Regions from separate parts of the Tepidibacter aestuarii genome, predicted to be linked through region 1. Evidence: a T-box and tRNA genes for the amino acid it is inferred to sense, from the RefSeq annotation. Region 1 holds a T-box; the other regions hold tRNA genes.
What was found. A T-box is a leader RNA that pairs with one kind of tRNA and senses whether it is charged. The one in region 1 lies ahead of leuS (leucine--tRNA ligase), so its partner is inferred to be a tRNA-Leu.
Positions count from the first base shown of each region.

Region 2: it encodes a tRNA-Leu, which carries the amino acid that the T-box ahead of leuS (leucine--tRNA ligase) is inferred to sense. The anticodon was not compared.
Region 3: it encodes a tRNA-Leu, which carries the amino acid that the T-box ahead of leuS (leucine--tRNA ligase) is inferred to sense. The anticodon was not compared.

Region 1 is NZ_OW235315.1:2,293,371-2,295,579, reverse strand. Features, by position in the region: gene M2214_RS11360 (LCP family protein) at 1-794, shown strand, start outside; gene rsfS (ribosome silencing factor) at 795-1,151, shown strand; T-box leader at 1,164-1,353, shown strand; gene leuS (leucine--tRNA ligase) at 1,434-2,209, shown strand, end outside.
Region 2 is NZ_OW235315.1:2,397,900-2,400,108, reverse strand. Features, by position in the region: gene M2214_RS11910 (ABC transporter substrate-binding protein) at 1-1,184, shown strand, start outside; tRNA gene M2214_RS11905 (tRNA-Leu) at 1,318-1,403, shown strand; gene M2214_RS11900 (GerAB/ArcD/ProY family transporter) at 1,686-2,209, shown strand, end outside.
Region 3 is NZ_OW235315.1:2,403,388-2,405,596, reverse strand. Features, by position in the region: gene M2214_RS11940 (AlbA family DNA-binding domain-containing protein) at 1-354, shown strand, start outside; partial or broken gene M2214_RS11935 (peptide-methionine (S)-S-oxide reductase MsrA) at 438-1,010, shown strand; tRNA gene M2214_RS11930 (tRNA-Leu) at 1,052-1,128, opposite strand; gene polA (DNA polymerase I) at 1,334-2,209, shown strand, end outside.

The DNA.
Region 1 (2,209 bases):
TTAAAGTAGATTATCAAGCACTTTATAAGACAGTTGATGATGTGGGGGGAGTTGAGGTCTATGTTCCTATGAATATGAAATACAATGATCCTTACGCTACTCCACCTCTTCACATAAACCTTTCAAAAGGAACTCAGGTCTTAAATGGAGATAAGGCTATGCAGTTTTTGAGATTTAGAAAGGGATATGCTAATCAAGATCTTGGTAGAATAGAGTCACAACAGAAATTTATGGACGCTCTAGCTAAAAAGGTTCTAAGTGCATCATCTATATTTAGAATAAAAGATTATATAGATACTTTTAATATGTATGTAGATACTGATATGAGTGTATCTGAAATGGCATCACTTGGTATGGAAGCTAAAAATATAGATATAAATAATATAAGAAAAGAAGTTGTTCCAGGAACTGCTATGTATATAAACGGAATATCTTATTACAATCCTGATAATAATAAAATAAATAAATTAGTAAATGAGCTCTATTATGCTAATAATAATCAAAATAATACAGATTTAGATATTGCCGTGCTTAATGGTTCAGGTTTATCTGGAGTTGCAACAGACGTTTCTAATAAGCTTGCACGTCAAGGATTAAAACCAGATACAGTGGGCAATGCTGATGATTTTAATAATCCTAAGACTATAATATATTATGATACTAAAAAAGAAGAAGCTGAAAAAATAAAAAAGATTATAGGAAAAGGCCAGTTGAAAAAAGACAAATCTAAGCTTGAAGATAAAGATATGGATATAATAGTGTTAATAGGTAAAGACATTCGAGGAGGAAATTAAATGATAGAAAATATTGAAAAAATGGTAAAAGTAGCATACGATGCTATAGATGATAAATTAGGAGAAGATACGATTATTCTAAATGTTGGTAAAATATCTTCTGTTGCTGATTATTTTATAATAACTAGTGCATCATCAGAAAGACAAGTAAAGGCTATAGCTCATAATGTAGAAGATGAGCTTAAGAAGAATGACGTATGTGTTATATCAAAGGAAGGACAAGATACATCAAGATGGATACTTCTTGATTATGGAGATGTAGTAGTACATATATTCCATGATGATGAGAGGGATGTATATAGTTTAGAAAGATTATGGAAAGATGCACCAAACGTAGATATTGACAATTTAGTTTAAAAGTTGTATTATATGTAGATAATAGTCTAGAGTAGTAAAAGGAATTTGTTCTTTAAGAGAGCTAGTGGTTGCTGGAAACTAGTAGAGCGGACCTTTGAACTTGCTAGTTAATGCTATTAGGGGTGGCTCCCTTATAAGCTACACTAAGAGGGCTTTTTAGCCAATTAGGGTGGTACCGCGAGATATACTCCTCGTCCCTAAATGTATAGGGATAGAGGGGTTTTTTATATACAAAAATATATGAAAAAGCAAAATTATAATATAAATTTAGGAGGATTAAATATGTATGATTTTAAACAAATAGAACCATATTGGCAAAAAAAATGGGAAGATGAAAAAACTTTTGAAACTGTTGAAAATGATAAGCCTAAATATTATGTTTTAGAGATGTTCCCATATCCATCGGGAAAAATTCATATGGGACATGTTAGAAACTACTCAATAGGAGATGTTGTTGCTAGATTTATGAAAATGAAAGGATATAATGTACTTCATCCTATGGGATGGGATTCATTTGGATTACCAGCAGAAAATGCAGCTATAAAGCATGGAATTCATCCGGATAAATGGACAAGAGAAAATATACAAGAGATGAAAGAACAATTAAAACTTTTAGGTCTTAGCTATGATTGGGATAGAGAAGTGGCTACTTGTCTTCCTGATTACTATAAATGGACTCAAGATTTATTTTTAAAGTTCTATGAAAAAGGACTAGCATATAAGAAAAAATCATTCGTTAATTGGTGTCCATCTTGTGAAACGGTTTTAGCTAATGAGCAAGTAGTCGGAGGCGAATGTGAAAGATGTGATTCTGCTGTAATTAAGAAGGACTTAGAACAATGGTATTTAAAGATAACTGATTATGCAGAGGTTCTTTTACAAGATATAGACAAGCTAGATGGATGGCCTGAGAAAGTTAAGATAATGCAAAAAAACTGGATAGGAAAGAGTACTGGAGCAGAGGCTGATTTTGAAATAAAGGGATATGACAAAAAGTTAAAAATATTTACAACAAGACCAGATACTATGTATGGTGTTACTTATATGGTACTAGCTCC
Region 2 (2,209 bases), 100 kb from region 1:
GCCTAACAAGTCAAGATGTTCAGTTTACAATAAATTTACTAAAAACATTAGATAAAAGCACTTATAAACCTTTGGTTAAGAACGTATCTAGGGTTGATGTTTTATCTGATACTAGTTTTAACATAGTATTTAACAGTGCATATTCTTTTTCTTTAGAAAATTTTATATTTCCAATACTTCCAAAGCATAGACTTTCTGGTTTGAGTATAGATGGCATGAATCTTTATTCGAATAATTTGATAGGATCTGGAATGTATAAAATAGATAAATACGAAAAAAGAAAGTATATAGATTTAGTAAAAAATGAAGAGTACTACGACAAAAAACCTTATATAGATAAGGTAAGGCTAGTTATAGTACCGGATAAAGAAGCACAAGAGAGTATGCTTATATCTCTTGAAACAGATATTTGTAAAATAGATAAGATAATAAGCGGACAGTTTCCTGTTAAAAGATTTGATATTAGAGAATATACAGGAAATGAGTACGAATTCATAGCTTTAAATTTTGATAATCAGTATATACAAGATATAAACTTTAGAAAAGCTTTATTGCATAGTATAGATAGAGAAAAAATACTAAAGGATGTTTATTTGGATAATGGAGATATAGTGGAATTTCCATTGAATAAAAAATCAAAATACTATAATAAAGAATTAGAAGTTATAAAATTCGATATAGATAAGGCAAAAAAACATCTGAGTAATATAAATTTAGAGGGAGTCCAGTTTAAAGCTGTTGTAAATAAACAAAATTTTGAAAGACTAAAAGAAGCTTATTTAATAAAAAATTATCTTGCAGATGTAGGGATTGATATAAAAATAGTAGAGCTTTCTGAAGAAGAACTTACAAATGCTATTAATAACAAGGATTATGATCTAGCTCTTTTAGGATGGACACTTCCTATTGTCCCAGACCCTATGTTTAATTTCTATAATAGTTTTACAAACTACAATGATGATAATGTAAATATATTGATTCAAAAGCTTATAAGCTCTAATAGTGAATCTGAAAAGATACAAAATTATAATGAACTAGAGAAATATGTTAGTAATAACATTCCGTTTATAAGTCTTTTGATTAAGGATAAGAACTTAGTTTTAAATAATAAAATTAAAGGAAAATTAGATTCAAGTGAATTCAATATATATAATGGCTTTGAAAAAATATATATAAGCGAATAAAAGATTTGCTTTAAAAATTATATGATTCCATTAGATATAAAAAGCCGTTAAGAGTAATTAACTTTTAACGGCTTTTAAAAATATATTGACTTATGTATATATAACAATTAAAATATTATTAAAGATTAAATATGCGGATGTGGTGGAATCGGCAGACACGCTATCTTGAGGGGGTAGTGAGCTACGCTCGTATGGGTTCAAGTCCCGTCATCCGCACCAATTATATAAAGACCTGAGGGTCTTTTTTTATTTTATAGAAAATTATAAGATTTTATTTCTGCAGATAATGCTGTTGAAAGAATTAAACTAGCAACTATTTTAAGCAACAGAGCCCGTAGGACCCGTTGGCGACATGAGCTATGCGGTAGCATAAAGCGAATTTTTTATTTTGAAGAGAGATTATTAAATATGATTATTAGGTTAAACTATAATTGAACTGAATTGGATTATTTTGAAAAATAAACTGAACACTAATCAGCTATGAGATTGGAGAACTATATAATGAATAAAGAAGTTATCTCTGATAAACAAGGGATATATTTTATAATTCTATCTATAATAGGAACATCAACAATAATAGTAATGGGATTAGATGCTAAGCAGGATGTATGGATAGCTAATATTTTATCTATATTTATGGCATTTCCGGTAATTATTATATATGCCCGCTTACACTATATTTTCCCACAAAGCGATTTGTTTGACATACTTGATATTTGCTTTGGGAAGTTTATTGGTAAGGTAGTAAGCATATTATATATTTGGTTTGCATTTCATATAGGAGCCCTAATAGCAAGTGATTTTGGTTATTTTATTACTATAGTTTCTATGCGTGAAACTCCTAGAATTATTCCGATACTAGGTATTATAATTCTTGGAATTTGGGGAGTAAAAGAAGGAATTGAAGCATTAGGGAGATGGGTTGAATTTTTTACACCTGTTATTATAGTTTCTATATTTGCAATTATAGTATTATCAATCCCTAATATGAATATCGATAATATCCGTCCTGTTTTATATAATGG
Region 3 (2,209 bases), 110 kb from region 1:
TATTCTATAGAAGGGCTTTATGAATGTATTAGAAATAGCTTAGTTCATAGAGATTATTATGATTTAACAAGGGAGATAGTTATATATTTAGGAAAAGACAAAGTTGAAGTAAATAATCCAGGTGTACTTATCAGAGGAGATAATATAAGCACTGTAGTAAAAGAAAAAAATCCATCGAGAAGAAATGATTGGATATATCAAAGGTTATTAATATTAGATGATAAGATGAGATTTTTGGGGAGTGGAATGGGTTTTAATAGGATAAAAAATTCTTTTGAAAGAAAAGGTAGCGTTAAATTTATAAATATAACTAAAAGAAATTTATTTAGAGCTATTCTTCCAGGGGTAAAGTAAACCTAAATGGGTATAATCATATCAAAGGAGTTGGTAATATGATAAAAAAAGCTACTTTTGGTATGGGGTGATTCTGGGGACCTGATGCCCAGTTTGGGTTAGTTAATGGAGTTATAAGAACTAGGGTTGGATATAGTGGAGGAAAAAGTGAAAATCCAACTTATAATAATATGATGGATCATACTGAGGTTACTCAAATAGATTATGATGACGAGATTATAACTTATGATGAACTTTTGGATATATTTTGGAAAAATAACATATGCAAGGTGAAATCTTTAAAAGTACAGTATAGATCATTGATACTATATCATGATGAAGAGCAAAGGATAAAGGCTTTGAAGAGTAAAGACGAAAAAGAAAAAAATGAAAATAGTTATGTATACACTGATATAGAGGCTATGAATAAGTTTTATATTGCCGAGAACTATCATCAAAAATACTATCTTCAAAGTGTAAGAGCGATAGCTGATGAAATCAAAAAGTCGTTTGAAAGCTTTAATGCATTCGTAGATTCTAAATTTGCAGCCAGATTAAATGGATATATAAAAGGATATGGTGATATTGATATGTTAAGAAATGACTTAAAAACAGACCTATTATCAGATAAATCAAAGAAGAGACTTATTTCGATAGTAGATGGATATGGTAAATAATAAAAATAAAAAAAGATAGGTATATACCTATCTTTTTTAACTGGTGCCCGAGGCGAGATTCGAACTCGCAAAACCACGATTTTGAGTCGCGTACGTATGCCAATTCCATCACTCGGGCAAAAAATCTTACAAACAAATATTAACATATATTAAAAAAAAATTCAATATATTTTTTAAATCAACGTTATCTACAAGTTAAAATTTATATAATTTCCTTGTGATTAAAATATATAATAATGATATAATAAGGTGAAACTTAATTCAGGTGGAGTTTAACTTCGTCTGAATTATTTATGTTATTTTGAATATGGAGTGTGATAAATTTGAATAAAAGACTTGTTATAATAGATGGAAACTCTTTGATGAATAGAGCATTTTATGCTCTACCAGATCTTATGAATAAAGAAGGATTACATACTAATGCAATATATGGATTTACTACTATGTTGTTTAAGATAATAGACGAATATGAACCAACTCATATGAGTGTTGCATTTGACCTTAAAGCACCTACGTTTAGACATAAGCAGTATGAAAATTATAAGGCTGGAAGAAAAAAGATGCCTGATGAATTAAGAGTTCAGGTTGAGCCGTTAAAAGAACTTTTAGATGCATTTAAGATACATAGGCTTGAAATGGAAGGCTTTGAAGCTGATGATATAATTGGAACAGTATCTAAAATTGCTGAAGAAGATGGTTTTGAGGTGATTGTAGTTACTGGAGATAAGGATGCTATACAACTTGCATCTAATAAGACTAAGATACTTATAACTAAAAAAGGGATAACAGAACTTGAAATCTATGACTATGATGAAGTTCTAAAAAGATATGAGCTAACTCCAAATCAGTTTATAGACCTTAAAGGACTTATGGGAGATAAGTCTGATAATATACCAGGAGTACCTGGAATAGGAGAAAAAACTGGTATTAAGCTTTTAAAAGAGTTTGAAACTATTGAAAATTTAGTTCAAAATACAGACAAGCTAAAGGGAAGCGTAAAAAAGAAAATGGAGGAAAATATAGACACAGCCCTTATGAGTAAACGCCTTGCTACAATAGTAAGAGATATGCCTATTGATATGAATGTGGATGAATTAAAGCTTGAAAATTATGATGAACAAAAGATAATAAAGCTTTTTAACTTATACGGATTTAACAGTTTAATTAAAAAAATAAGTATGGACAAAGAGGTTCAGGAT